Regions from separate parts of the Pseudoalteromonas sp. P1-8 genome, predicted to be linked through region 3. Evidence: predicted binding sites of a transcription regulator. Region 3 holds the regulator's gene; each other region holds the start of a gene.

Region 1 (5,035 bases), on a different contig from region 3:
GTACGCAAACAACTGAAGAAGACAACAACACGCTTTCTCAGGAAGATTTCTTTTCGTTGTTAACACAGCAGTTGTCGTTTCAGGATCCGAGTAATCCTGCTGATAACGATCAAATGATTGCGCAGATGACGAACTTTACCATGGCTGAAGGTATTTCAAACTTAAACGAGAAGTTTGATTCACTCACTGCATCAATGACATCAAATTCTGCGTTACAGGCTTCGACTCTTGTTGGTAAGCAAGCGTTACTTGAGTCTGACACCATTGATTTTGATGGCGAAAATCTAGCTAAAGGGTCGGTGGTTGCAGAAACCGCTGTTGAATCTTTAACGCTAAGAATAACGGATTCATCAGGCCAGTTAGTGCGTACCATTGAATTAGGTTCTCAGTCAGCGGGTGCACTTCGTTTTGAATGGGATGGTAAAGACAATGATGGCAATGTGCTACCTGAAGGTGAATATGACATCAGTGCTGAAGGCTTTGTAAATGGAGACTACAGCAGTATGCCAATGGCGACCTTTAAGAATATTGAAAGTGTCAATATTAATGGCGCAAGCGGCATTATCGTAAATACAAAAGAGGGTGCGGTTAGGCTAACTGATATAGCTGAAATCGCATAAGTAAAAAAGGTTTGGGTTAGCTTAGGCTAAGAGATAGGTTAGAGGTGAGTTATGAGCTTCAATATTGCATTAACAGGCTTAGCAGCCGCGCAAAAAGATTTAGACGTTACCGCAAATAACATTGCTAACGTTAATACTACGGGCTTTAAAGAGTCTCGTGCAGAGTTCGCTGATGTATACGCATCATCAGTATTTAGTTCTGGTAAAACAAAAAATGGTGACGGTGTAAGAACAACAATGGTGGCACAACAATTCCACCAAGGTTCGTTATCTTTCACAAATAACTCACTTGACTTAGCGATCACTGGTGAAGGTTATTTCGCAATGGCGAATGACCTAGGTGCACAAGACTTCACATATACCCGAGCAGGTGCGTTTAAATTAAATAAAGATAACTTTGTAGTCGATGCTAATGGCAACTATCTACAAGGTTTCCCTGTTGATGAAGCAACCGGTGATACCACTTCTGTTAGCTTAAGTACATCTTCTGCACTACAAATTCCTGATGCATCAGGTTCACCACGTGCAACCACGAATGTTTATTCATCTTTTAATCTAGACTCTCGAGCAACTTCACCGTCAGTGACGCCGTTTGATCCTGAGACAAGTGCTTCATATAACAGCTCAACATCAACAACAGTGTATGATTCATTAGGTGAGCCACATATTTTACAATTCTTTTTTGTGAAAACTGATTCAACAACTACTGGTAATGAAAATGAGTGGGAAGTGTATGCTACTTTAGATGAAAAACCGTTTGCTGCGGATGGTACTGAGCAAACTACGTCGCCATACACGCCTATTTCGACTTTTCAGTTTGACTCAAGTGGTTTACCACTAAATACAGATGGTGTAGCAAACACTGACACTACGTTTGACCCATTAACGTTACCAAATGGTGTTGGTGCTGCGGCAGGCTTATCTGACTTACTTTCTAATGGTGCCAGCTTCCCAGATGATGTCACTATTAATTGGCGTGATGAAGCAGCAACAACAAATAAAATTCCTACTCAGTATGCTAGTAACTTTGAAGTAAAAGCACTGGAACAAGATGGTGCGACTGTAGGTCGTCTATCAGGTATCGATATCGGTTCTGACGGTAAAATTGTTGCTTCATACAGTAATGGTGATACTTCATTCCTAGGTCAAGTTGCGATGGTACGCTTTTCGAACTCACAGGGTTTACAACAAGTGGGTGATACGGCCTGGAAGAAGAGCCTTACATCAGGTGAACCTATTGCTGGCGAACCAGGTTCAGGTACCTTGGGTTCAATTAACTCATCTGCGCTTGAACAATCAAACGTTAACCTAACTAACGAACTTGTTGACTTGATTAGTGCGCAGCGTAACTTCCAAGCAAATTCACGTGCGCTTGAGGTTAACTCAACACTACAGCAAAACATCCTACAGATCCGTTAATTTTAACGGCTCTAAGCTTAATCCGACACGAAGGCTGCTCCCTCTATTGGCAGCCTTTTTTCATTCTAATTATTCATTTTTCTCTTCTATTTTAGCGTCAATTTTACTTTGGCACTTTTATTGCATTTCTTAGTTATCGTATTTTTAGTGAGTCAATGTTATGGACAAAATGGTCTACATTGCCATGTCGGGTGCTAAGCAAAGTTTGCGAGGTCTTGAACTCAAGGCCAACAACCTTGCGAATGCTAACACCACTGGCTTTAAAGCTGATTTTGCACAAGCTCGCTCTATGCAAGCCTTCGGTGAAGGTCTGCCATCTAGGGTGTTTGCAATGCAAGAACGCCCTGGATCTAATATGGAATCGGGTGGTTTTGTTGAAACTGGCCGCGAGCTTGATATCGCGATGAGTGACCGTGGTTGGTTGAGTGTACAAGATGCATCAGGCAATGAGGCGTACACCAAAACTGGCACATTAAACATTACTCCAGATGGCGCGTTGATCACTAGCCATGGCCGTCAAGTAATTGGCGAAGGTGGTCCAATCATTTTGCCATTACCTATCGAGAAAGTTGAGTTTAGTGAAGACGGTGCTATTCAGGTTCGCCCACAAGGTGCGCCAGCTAACTTTTTGGAAGTGGTTGATCGCTTAAAAGTGATTGAGGCTGATAACACTCAGCTTGAAAAAGGTAATGACGGTTTATTTCGACCAAAAGAAGACATGTTGGTCAATGACCTTTGTGGTTTTTGTGATATTTCACCAAACGTAAAGGTACTGTCGGGTACGCTTGAAATGTCGAACGTAAACCCAGTGCATGAAATGGTCGACATGATCAGCAATCAACGCCAATTTGAATTACAAGTTAAATTAATGAAAACAGCCGAAGAGCTCGACGAGCGTCAAGATCAGCTGTTACGCATTGTTTAAGATGACTGAGAGGGTAGAGTTATGAATCCTGCATTATGGATCAGTAAAACCGGGCTTGACGCCCAGCAAACCGATATTTCGGTGATCTCAAATAATCTCGCAAATGCCAGCACGGTCGGTTACAAAAAAAGCCGCGCCGTATTTGAAGATTTACTATATCAAAACATCAATCAACCAGGTGGCCGTTCATCTCAAGACACTGAAATGCCATCAGGTTTAATGCTTGGTGCCGGTGCAAAAGTGGTTGCTAACCAAAAGAACTTTTCACAAGGTAACATGCTTACCACAGAAAATTCATTGGACTGGATGATCTCAGGTCCTGGCTTTTTTGAAGTGCAATTACCAGATGGCAACATTGCATACTCACGTAATGGTCAATTCACCACTGACGAAGATGGTCGCATTGTAACTTCTGGTGCGGGTTTTCCATTACAGCCAGAAATGAACGTACCAGACGATGCACAATCAATTACTGTTTCGCAAGACGGTGAAGTGTCGGTACGTATTTCAGGGCAAGCAGAGAACGTGGTCATTGGTCAGCTAACAATTAGTGACTTTATTAATCCATCGGGTCTTGAACCTATGGGGCAAAACTTGTACACAGAAACTGCTGTGAGTGGCGCACCTGTGCAAGGGAACCCAGGTATCGATGGTTTAGGTACTGTGGTTCAAGGTTCACTAGAAACGTCTAATGTGAATGTAACAGAAGAACTCGTTAACTTGATCGAAACGCAACGAATTTATGAAATGAATTCAAAAGTGATTTCAGCGGTTGATGAAATGCTTAGTTACATCAATCAACAGCTTTAATGGGTAGGAGGCAGCATGCGTAACATTATCTTAGTCACATCGGCAGCATTAATGCTGGGTGGTTGTATGACAACGCAAAATCATCATGTGGTTCAGGATGACCCTTACTATGCGCCTATGTATCCGGAGCCAACAACAGAGCCAATGGTACCAACGGGTTCGTTGTTTGATAGTTATTCAGCAGATGACTTGTACTCAGATAAAAAGGCATTGCGCGCGGGTGATATCATCACTGTTAAATTGCAAGAATCAACGCAAGCCACCAAAGCGGCAAAAACCGAAACCGACAAAGAAACGGACGCTAGTTTAGACCCTGTTATTGGGCTTGGCGGTAATCCAGTTAACATTGGCGGTGATAGCATTCAGTTTGGTATTGGTTCTGGGGCATCGTTTAAAGGTGATTCAAAGTCTAACCAATCAAATAGCTTATTTGGTGATATATCTGTCAATGTGATGCGTGTTCTACCGAACGGAAATTTGGTTATTCGCGGTGAAAAATGGCTCACTTTGAACACCGGTGAAGAATTTATTCGCCTTGAAGGTTTAGTTCGTCCTGAAGATGTTCAAGCAGATAACACGGTCACATCAAACCGTATTGCTAATGCGCGAATTCAATACTCAGGTAAAGGGCAAATTCAAGAAACGCAAAGTGCAGGTTGGCTGTCTCGTTTCTTTAGTAGTTCGCTTTTCCCATTTTAGAGGAATAAAGTCATGAATGGGTTTAAATACATCATCGCTCTTTGCTTAATTAGCCTGCAGTTTTCTGCACAGGCTGAGCGAGTCAAAGATGTATCTATGGTTGAGGGCGTGCGCGCAAACCAATTAGTGGGTTATGGTTTGGTTGTCGGTTTGCCCGGCACAGGTGAACAAAGCCGATTTACTCAACAAAGCTTTAAAGCTATGCTGAATGGTTTTGGTATTACCTTACCTGATAGCTTAAAACCTAAGATTAAAAATGTTGCCGCTGTGGCTGTACATGCAGAGTTACCGGCATTCAGAAAACCCGGTCAAACCATTGATATTACGGTTTCATCTATTGGTAGTGCGGGTAGTTTACGTGGCGGTACTTTATTACAAACCTTCCTAAAAGGGGTTGATGGCAATACCTATGCGATTGCACAAGGCAGCTTAGTCGTTGGTGGTCTAGGTGCTGAAGGGGCAGACGGTAGCCGTGTAATTATTAACACACCCACAGTGGGTCGTATTCCAAACGGTGCCATTGTAGAACGTGCTATTAAGAGCCCGTTTATGCAAGGTGACT
Region 2 (5,035 bases), on a different contig from region 3:
TAGAGCTGCAAACAGTAGCGCTTTATTGAAAGTGAAATTAGTCCAGCTCTTTAAACCGATAGCTGCGATGAAAATACCCCAAATAGAAAAGATATTGAGACTTTCAAGTAAGGTGTAGAATGGGTGGCCAATTTCTAAACCAATTAAAAGTTGGTTAATCGAAGCATAGTTAAATAACGTCTGTGAGATTTGGTCGGTACTCGCAGTTAATACTAAGATGAGTAAACCAAGACTTGAGATAATCATTGGCATCATGGTCCACACACCAAAGCCATACCACGCACCATAACCGTAGTTAGCTTCTGGATCTTGCTTAGATACAAATAGGTAGTAGCCTGCCATTAGAGCATTAATAACAGCCAAACCAATGATGCCACCAAACATAGCAAACCATACTTGCATATCTATGGTTTGCTCCATGCTTTGGCGAATCATTTTTTGTTCTGCAATGGTGGCATCAACACTGGCAGCAGCCACTTGTTGATCGATTAAAAACTGCGGGTCAGCTTTATTGTAAAAAGCAAACATGCTGGCAGCGAGGATGCCGGCAAGTAAAATAAAGGCAACAAAAGACCAACCTTTTGCTTCCTTTAAACCATTAAAGGCTTTGCTCGGGCTGATAAAAATATCAACCAATGCGGTCATGACATTTGATGATTTCATTTTTTATTCCTTGTTTTATAACATTTGTTTTTAGGTACTAAAATATCCTGTTTAGTAACAAATTAGCAATTTGTTTTGTAACTGTATGTTAACAGCTGTGATTAGTAAATCTGTGATATGGTTAAAGGATTAATTTGAGTCGAATTTATTAGGAATAGTAGGTCGTTATGGTGAATAGCAATGGTCGTTGTATTGATGAGTTGGTATTAGGATTCTGGCGCTTGTTAGATTGGCAGATAACGCCACAGCAATGCTTAAGTTTTTTAGAAAATGCAATTGAGATGGGTGTGTCACATACCGATCATGCTGACATCTATGGTGAATACGGTTGTGAAGCCGAATTTGGTAAAGCACTTAAACTAAAACCAAGTATTCGTGATGAAATCAAAATAATCACTAAATGTGGTATTAAGCCTGCGTTTGCCAGCCTAGGATTACAAGGCAAAGCAAACCATTATGATTCAAGTGCCGCGCATATAATTGCCTCAGCACAGCAGTCACTTAAAAACTTTAACACTGATCGTTTAGATGTATTACTTATCCATCGCCCTGATTACTTAATGAACGCCGATGAAATGGCACAAGCATTTAATACCCTAAAAGCAAATGGTGACGTGATTGATTTTGGTGTATCTAATTTTACCCCATCGCAATTTAGCTTATTGCAGTCGCGTTTAGACTTTGAGCTTGTGACTAATCAAATTGAGTTTTCACCTTACGAAATGAAAGCCCTTGATGATGGTAGCTTAGACCAATGTCAATTGCTCGATATCAAACCTATGCTTTGGTCACCATTAGCTGGGGGTCGTATATTCTCAAGTGATGATGAAAAAGCGGTGCGTTTACGTACAGTGTTGGAGCAGGTTGGTGCTGAAATTGGCGCCACAGCCATTGATCAAGTTGTTTATGCTTGGCTGTTAATGCACCCAAGTGCACCGTCTGTGGTACTTGGTACGGGTAATATTGAGCGTGTTAAATCAGCTGTTGAAGCTAAGCAGCTTACTATGAACCGTGAACAATGGTATCGCATTTGGCAAGGCTCAACCGGGCATAGTGTGCCTTAATATATAGCCCAAAACGAGAAAAGGGCCTTAACGGCCCTTCGTGTTGCAGCAAGTAACACATTCTTTATAAAGTGAAGTCAACCGCGTAAGCGACATACACTTTTACATCTGAACCATCAATGTCGTTGTCTGAAAGACCGAAAGTAAAGCCGTCTTTCGACACTGAAACACCGTAGTCGATGATGTCATCATCACCAATGAAATCCCCTGAGTAATGACCTAAGTGAAGGGCCATTTCTGCACCGGTACTGCCAACTGGGAAACTGTAGTCAGCATTTAAATATAGAGAGTCACCAAAATCTGTACCGTCACCGCTTGCTGCTGATGTTGCTAGGACTGCTGCACCAAAGGTGAAGCTACCCATGCTAATGCTACCGTAGATTTCTGAGAAGTCTGCATCAGTGTAAGATGCTGCATCTGGGTATGCATAATAAATGTAGCCAACATCGTAGCTAAAGGTTTCATTGATTTCACCGCCAAAACCAGCATAAAGGTCTAGCTCGTAAGTCATGTCGTCAGCCCAGCTAGCATTCGATACCCAAGTACCCGCATAAAAGCCAGATTCACTTGCGTAGTCGATACCACCTTGGATTGCAGCATCACCACCGCCTTGCTCTTGACCACGCCATAAGTAGTTTGAAGTTGCCGCAGCGTTTGCTGTAACTTCTGCATAGCTATATGTTGAGCTCAAAGTTAATAGCGCAAGGGCGCTTGCTGCGACCGTTTTTTTTAGTTTTAGCATGTTTCTGTATCCTGTTGTTATGTTGATTTTGTCCCATTTTCAGATTGCAGTCTGGTTATTATTTGAGGACATTTTCTATGTGTTGTCTGGATACGATATTGCACTGGTTGTGCCAAGTTAATTCCGAGCGGGATATTTTATGCTTAAAGGCTTTAAAAACAGGCTTTTAAACTTGTTTAATTGTGAAAAGGATGGTTATTTGAATTGTTCATGCGCACATGTGTGGTGCAAAAAATAACCCGGTTGCACAATTGCGAAGCAACCGGGTTTTGCTTATTTGAGAGTAACTTAGCCGAAAATTGCACGCATTAGAGTAATGGTTTCTTCAACACTGCGGCCTTTTTCAACTTCACTGATGATTGAATCGCGCTTAGCTTTGATATGTTCAGGGATATCATCACTTGCTAATGCTCGGTCCACCAGTATCTCTGCTGATTCTTTGCCACGGCGTACGGTCTTTTTACCTGCTGAGCTTGTGGTACTCTTAGGTTTGTTTAACAACTTAATATAGTTAGAGTTATCAGCGGTACTTTTATCTGCATAATAAAAGAAGCTAGGCAATAGGGCTTTGATTTCAACCAGAGATTGTTCAAGCTCATTTGCTGCACTGGCCATTTTGAACCAAGGCATGCTATGTATTGCTTCGACAACATCTTGCCAGTAGCGCTCAAAATCACGGTTATTAAGCTTAGTAATGCCTAATGCCGCACAAAGGGCATCAAGTTTACTATTTACGATTGGTGTAAACACGTCAGGTCGGCGCATCGCAAGCAAGCGAGTAGCAGGAGCAAGCGTTGGCTTTTCATCGCTGCCATTAAATGCCATGAAGTAAGCAACCATAAAATGCTGATAATGTTCTTGCGTTACTTCACCCTCAAGTGGAATGTGTACAAGCGCCTCATCGAATGCACCTGGTAAATCACTCAACATTTGGTGGAAACCTTTTGCGTTCTTAGTAGAAGCAAACCATTCAACGTCGAAGTTATAGCTGCTTGGATCAAGCGAGGCACTGTGTTTACCTGAAAACGCTAAACGGTCTTCTGGGATCATCTCTTTTAGGGATTGCGATTTAATTGCGGCAATGTAATTAGCTAAGCGTAGTTGCTCATCAAGGGCTACAAGCTCTTTATGCTGCTCGATGAAGCCTGCAATAACAGGCCATGGCGCAACCCTTAATGTTTTTAACTGCAAAAAACTGATTGCAGAAATTAATAAGTCATGAAGTTTTTTAAGAGTGGGTAATTGCTTATCTTCTAACAGATCGTAGTTAATGCGATCACGGCTTGCACTTAATAGCTCATAGCACCAACCTAAAAAGTCTTCAGGGTGGTTTTCTACTTTAACTGCCATAAGGTTTAAGCTGATATCAGAGGCTTGCTTGAGGATATTTTGATAAATTTGACTTTCTTGCTCGCCAAGCGCCATTTTTGACGGTGAAATAAGCAGTTTCTTCATGCTTAATCGATACTCCAGTTTTGACCAAATTGGGTTGTTTAATTTTAGTACACAGGGTGCAAAAACAACAGGGTCGTGCATCATACCGAAGTAATGGAATGATGCAATCTTACTGATAATTTATAAGTAAGATTGCGGCTGATGTGGTTTATTAATCATTGTCATCGAGTGTAAATAATTGCTCAACACTGAGTTCAAAGTGAGTAGCAATTTTTAACGCGATAATCACCGAGGGTATAAAGCGGCCGGTTTCAACTGTGCTGATGGTTTTACGTGATACTGCAATGGCATCAGCAAGTTCTTGCTGCGATAACCCCTTATCTTTACGAAATTTAGCGATATTATTTTGCACTTTTATACCTAGTCTCTACTTTGCCAAAGAATTGATACGCCATATATCAAACACATCAAAGCAAGGTAAAATGTGGCCATCATGCTATGAGATACATTTAAAGCAAGTTCATCAGACAATAAAAAAATAGCCCCCATGCTAAAAAGCAATCCAAGCACTACATGTTTATAAGCGATGGTATCAATCGTATTTAAAAATTCATCCTTATACGTAAGGCGATAACCAAGTTTCCATGTAAATCCCCCTCTAATTACAAACATAAAGAAAGATCCTAAAAATGCGGTACCGCCAATAAACAGTAACGGTGCTGATGTTTGCTTGAGCATTGGGTAAACACTAATAATTAATAACGTGACTCCCATGAATATTGAAAACCATGCGTTATGACTCATAAACTTTTCTTCTGTTTTGATATCTTGCTTAGACATAATCGTTTCCTTTTATTTTAAACTCAAATGTAACCTACAGGTATCAATGTAACCTACAGGTATCAATGTAACCCTAAGGTATCATGCGGTCAAGATTTTTTTGTAACCTATAGGTATCAAATGGTTTCAGCGCTGATTCATATTCTTGTACCTAAGCTTGTTCACAAACCTTTTTATGTGTTGGGCAATGCAATTGCGCCTAACTCCCGCTATGATAAGAACATTGTTTGCCCATTTTTAAGGATGATTATGAAAACCTTACTGAAAATCGTTGGTGTCATCTTCGTATTACTGATTGCATTGGTAGTCGCAGCACCATTCCTAATACCTA
Region 3 (5,035 bases):
GCTGTTCATCAAGGCACCGGCTGAGCGCTCTTGATAAGAAAGTGCTTGAGTTGCTCTCTCTCTATCTTGCGAATCCATGGCACTGACAACGTCTTGATATACGGTATCAGGAAGACTACGTAAAACCTCACCTAAGTCATCGTCGTCCATATCTTCAGTGGCAGCAGCAATGTGCTCAGGCTCCATCTGGGCAATAATGCCAAGACGTACATCTTCAGAGAGTTCTTCTAGAACATCACCACGGACATCTGGATCAACCAGCTGCCAAAGCATACGACGAATTTTATGGGGAGAAGATTCAAGTAAAAGGGCTGTATCACAAGGTGCCGTTTTGGCTAACATACCGCGCACTTGAACAAATTGACCACTATTGAGTGACTTGGTCACTTGTTTGAGTTGTTGTAGTGGGTAATCTTGTTCAAAGGCTTCTGGCATTGGCGTCCTTACAACTGAAAAAAGTTTAAATAGGCTAAGCAAATACAGCATAGTTGCTTTGTAGTGTATTTGCAGAGATATCGTCGCACTGCGATAAATTTATTAAGAGTTTTGTAATTTAGAAAAGCGAGCGATATAAAAGTAGGATATTTAAAGGGAATTTTAAATATCCGAATTAAGTTTACCGTAAACCTTGAAGTCTTAGCAAATGCTATTCTTGCTCGTGGAAGCGTTGTGCAATTAATTCGCCGATTGCCGTTAATGCAGCATCGGCGTCAGGGCCTTCACACACAACGCGAACTTCTTTACCCTGACTACTTTCAAGTAGCATTAATGCTAACACGCTGTCGCCTTCAGCTTCTTTATCATCTTGATAAAGCGTAATTTTGGCATCAAATTGCAGTGCTAATTGCGCTAAAACAGTAGCAGCACGAGCATGTAAGCCAAGTTTGTTTTGAATTAAAAAGGTATCTTCAGCGTGCATTGTTGGTGCCTAATTAAATGTCTTGTTCGCGGTGGCGGATTTTTACATTAGCATGGCTTTTGGCAAAGCTCTCACCAATTGTTTGCGCTAAGTAAACAGAGCGATGCTGGCCGCCGGTGCAACCAATAGCAATGGTCAGGTAACTGCGGTTATTACGCTCTAAATGTGGCAACCAAGTTTGCACAAAGGTTTGTATTTGCCAAGTGAACTTTTGCACTATGCTGTGGCTAGCTAGGTAATCTTTTACTGGTTGATCAAGGCCAGTTAGTGGCTTTAAATCAGGTTCCCAGTGTGGGTTAGGTAAAAAGCGTGCATCAAAAACGTAGTCAGCTTCTTTTGGAATACCATGCTTAAAGCCAAACGACATAAAAGTAATAATTAGCTTTTTATCTTTTTTACCTAAAATCTTTTCGCGAATTGATTCTGCTAACTGATGAACACTCAGATCAGTGGTATCAATCATAAAGTCAGCGCGAGTGATCAACACATCAAGCAGGATTTTTTCTTGTTTAATGGCCAGATCAAGCGGCAAAGAATCAATAGATAGTGGATGCAAGCGGCGTGTTTCTGAAAAGCGCTTGATCAGAGTTTGGTCATCACTGTCTAAATAGAATAGTGTTGGGTTTGCGAAACCTGGCAGGTACTCAAGAATATCATTAAATTCTTGCTGCTCTTTCGGTAAGTTACGTACGTCGATACTGACCGCTATTTTATCGTAGTTATCAGACACACTACGTACGAGCGAAGGCAGTAAATTAACCGGAATATTATCAACGCAATAATAGCCTAAGTCTTCAAGTACTCGTAAAGCGACCGATTTACCTGAGCCTGAGCGACCGCTGATAATTATTAATTCCATTTATGCCTCTGCTGATATGACCTGAAACAGTTGCTGATCGGTAGTAGCACTACGCAGCTGTTTACAAAATTCTTTATCTTTAAGTCTATCAGCAATTGTTGATAAGGTCTTTAGGTGAAGCTGACAGTCACCATCTGGTACGATGAGTGCCACAAAAATATCAACTGGACGATTATCAATTGCATCAAAATTAATAGGGGATTCACTCACTATCACAAATGCATGAGGCTCATCTGCGCCGCTCATTCGGCCATGTGGAATAGCAATACCTCGGCCAATGCCGGTGCTACCTAGTTTTTCTCGGTTGAGTAAAGCATCTAGGATATCTTGTTGCGATAAATGAGGAAGCTGCTGGTGGGCCAGTTCGCTGATATATTCAAGAATTCTTTTTTTGCTATTAAAAAGGACCGCAGCTTTGCTGCAGTCCTGGTTAGTAAGTGAACTTAGTTTCATAATTTAATGTCGAGCTAATTTCTCTTTGTGTTTAATGACTTGGCGATCAAGTTTATCGATCAGTGAGTCAATGGCTGCGTACATATCTTGATGTTCTGTAGAAGCGAATAATTCGCCTCCGTTTACATGTAAAGTTGCTTCTGCTTTTTGGCTTAATTTTTCTACATCTAGAATGACATGAACATTATTAATATGGTCAAAATGCCTTTCTAGTTTCGCAAACTTGGTGTTTACATAGTCTCTTAATGAATCTGTGATTTCTACATGACGACCAGTTAAATTTAGTTGCATAAGCATTTTTCCTTCTATGTAAAACGTCTAAATCAGACTCTTACGCTGATTAGACGGAGGTATTGCTAGAGACTCACGATATTTTGCAATTGTACGTCTAGCTACTTTAATTCCTTGCTCAGCCAATATATCTGCAATTTTGCTATCACTCAATGGTTTAGCTGAGTTTTCTGCAGCGACTAACTTCTTGATTAAAGCGCGTATTGCTGTAGAAGAACACTCACCACCATTTTCGGTGCTGACATGGCTTGAGAAGAAATATTTCAACTCAAAAATACCCCGTGGGGTATGCATATATTTTTGCGTTGTTACCCGTGAAATCGTCGATTCATGCATTTCGACCATTTCAGCAACATCATTTAGCACCATCGGCTTCATTGCTTCAGGGCCATGTTCAAAGAAAGCTTGTTGTTGTTGAACGATACAGTTGGTCACCTTTAATAGCGTATCGTTACGGCTTTCTAAGCTCTTAATAAACCACTTTGCTTCTTGTAAGTGAGAACGAATAAATTGGCTGTCGCTACTTGATTTAACTGAGCGAGACATAGCTGCATATTGGCTGTTCACTCTAATCTTTGGCATACAATCTGGGTTTAACTCGACTACCCAGCGACCTTTTACTTTTTTCACTGATACATCAGGTATGACGTACTCAGACTCTTCGCGTACTATGCTATCCGCAGGCTTAGGGTTTAAGCTGTGGATGAGCGTCATAACTTCTTTAAGCTCGTTTTCTTTAAGCTTAGTCTTTTTCATCAAAGTTCGATAGTCGCGACTCGCTAATAATTCGATATGCTCAGATAAAACCATTTTAGTTTCAGCTAAATATGGCGTATCGGCATCGAATTGGCGTAGCTGAATGCACAGACATTCTTGTAAACTGCGCGCGCCAATACCCACAGGATCAAATAACTGAATTCTTTTTAAGACCGCTTCGACTTCATCAAGTTCGATTTCTTCTTCATCGTTATTTTGATTAAAGCTTTCGACTATATCTTCACAGCTTACCGTTAAAATACCTGAATCATCGATAGCTTCTACAATTGCCACAGCAATCGCTTCATCAGTAGGGCTAAATGGCGTGAGCTGTAATTGCCACATTAGGTATTCGTGAAGGGTTTCGGTTGATGCACCTTGATAGATAGATTCATCTTCAGGCATTGGCCCTGACGATGTTGAAGGGGCGGCACTCATGTACTCATCCCAAGTAACATCCATGGCTAAGTCATCGCTTACGGTGTCTTTATTGAGAGCATCACTACTTTCTTGCTCGTACTCGCTAGGTGCTTCTTCGGCAGACGCGCTGACTTGCACATCGTCAGACTCCGCTTTTTGCTCATTCTTGCCGGTGCTTTCTTCATTGTAATCCGCTTCTTCCACTTCAAGTAGGGGATTACTATCAAGCGCTTCTTGAATTTCTTGCTGGAGATCCAATGTACTGAGCTGCAACAAACGAATCGCTTGTTGCAGTTGTGGAGTCATTGTAAGTTGCTGGCCCATGCGCAGCTGTAATGATTGCCTCATGTATCCCTAACAATCCTTTTAAAGTTATCGATAACTGTAAAAACACAGTTATCGATTTATTGTCATTGTTATAAGTCTAGCAGATGCTCTAGTCGCTGGCGTAATGGTTACAGCCTGAATTGCTCGCCTAGATATACATCGCGTACAGTTTGGTCTGCTAATACGTGCTCAGGTGTGCCTGATGCAATTAGCTCCCCATGAGAAACAATGTAGGCTTTTTCACAAACATCAAGGGTTTCTCGAACATTATGGTCAGTAATTAGTACACCGATACCACGATTTTTTAGGTGCTCAATAATTTTCTTTATATCTAACACTGAAATTGGATCAACACCAGCAAAAGGCTCATCTAAAAGGATAAATTTAGGATTAGCGGCTAATGCGCGAGCAATTTCTACACGGCGTCGCTCACCACCTGACAGCGCCATACCTTGGCTGTCACGAATGTGTTGAATACTAAATTCATCGAGTAAGCTATTAAGTGTTTCTTCGCGACCTGCTTTGTTTAGATCTTTACGGGTTTCTAAAATAGCCATCAAGTTTTGGTAAACCGTTAACTTTCGAAAAATTGACGATTCTTGTGGCAGATAGCCGATACCTAAGCGGGCACGATTGTGCATTGGCAAAAGGGTAATATCGTTATCATCAATGCTGATTTTACCTTTGTCGCTTGGGACTAGGCCTACAATCATATAGAAGGTGGTGGTTTTACCTGCACCATTTGGGCCAAGCAAGCCAACAATGCTGCCCGCTTCAACTTCAAGGCCGACATTTTTAACCACTTGGCGGCCTTTGTAGCTTTTAGCTAAAAGCTCTGCTTTTAATGTGCTCATGGTTGGCCTTTATTATCTTTTTTATTTTCAACAGGCACTAAAATAGTGTGTACACGATCTGTTGAGTTTTCGTCTTTTTCAGCACTGATCAGCTGCTGTGCCATATCATAGGTAATGCTTTTTGCTGTTACTTTTTGACCTGCTTGAGTAACTTCA

What was found. The regulator sigma-54, encoded in region 3, starts transcription at its own class of promoters, with help from an activator protein. The targets are predictions, from matches to a motif close to GTTGGCACGNNNNTNGNNT.
Region 1: AN213_RS06105 (flagellar basal body rod protein FlgF) is a predicted target of sigma-54. The motif match lies at 2,147-2,165, and genes of this name have one in related genera.
Region 2: AN213_RS10935 (TorF family putative porin) is a predicted target of sigma-54. The motif match lies at 2,568-2,586, and genes of this name have one in related genera.

The regions. Positions count from the first base shown of each region.
Region 1 is NZ_LJSO01000003.1:160,260-165,294, forward strand. It holds gene AN213_RS06095 (flagellar hook assembly protein FlgD) at 1-620, shown strand, start outside; gene flgE (flagellar hook protein FlgE) at 672-2,039, shown strand; gene AN213_RS06105 (flagellar basal body rod protein FlgF) at 2,200-2,964, shown strand; gene flgG (flagellar basal-body rod protein FlgG) at 2,986-3,774, shown strand; gene flgH (flagellar basal body L-ring protein FlgH) at 3,790-4,473, shown strand; gene AN213_RS06120 (flagellar basal body P-ring protein FlgI) at 4,486-5,035, shown strand, end outside.
Region 2 is NZ_LJSO01000006.1:274,095-279,129, forward strand. It holds gene AN213_RS10925 (YIP1 family protein) at 1-663, opposite strand, end outside; gene AN213_RS10930 (aldo/keto reductase) at 834-1,727, shown strand; gene AN213_RS10935 (TorF family putative porin) at 1,792-2,469, opposite strand; gene AN213_RS10940 (hypothetical protein) at 2,758-3,924, opposite strand; gene AN213_RS10945 (helix-turn-helix transcriptional regulator) at 4,076-4,276, opposite strand; gene AN213_RS10950 (hypothetical protein) at 4,285-4,704, opposite strand; gene AN213_RS10955 (AsmA family protein) at 4,954-5,035, shown strand, end outside.
Region 3 is NZ_LJSO01000014.1:43,974-49,008, forward strand. It holds gene mgtE (magnesium transporter) at 1-435, opposite strand, end outside; gene AN213_RS16630 (HPr family phosphocarrier protein) at 647-919, opposite strand; gene rapZ (RNase adapter RapZ) at 933-1,778, opposite strand; gene ptsN (PTS IIA-like nitrogen regulatory protein PtsN) at 1,779-2,231, opposite strand; gene hpf (ribosome hibernation promoting factor) at 2,235-2,522, opposite strand; gene AN213_RS16650 (RNA polymerase factor sigma-54) at 2,550-4,046, opposite strand; gene lptB (LPS export ABC transporter ATP-binding protein) at 4,154-4,879, opposite strand; gene lptA (lipopolysaccharide transport periplasmic protein LptA) at 4,876-5,035, opposite strand, start outside.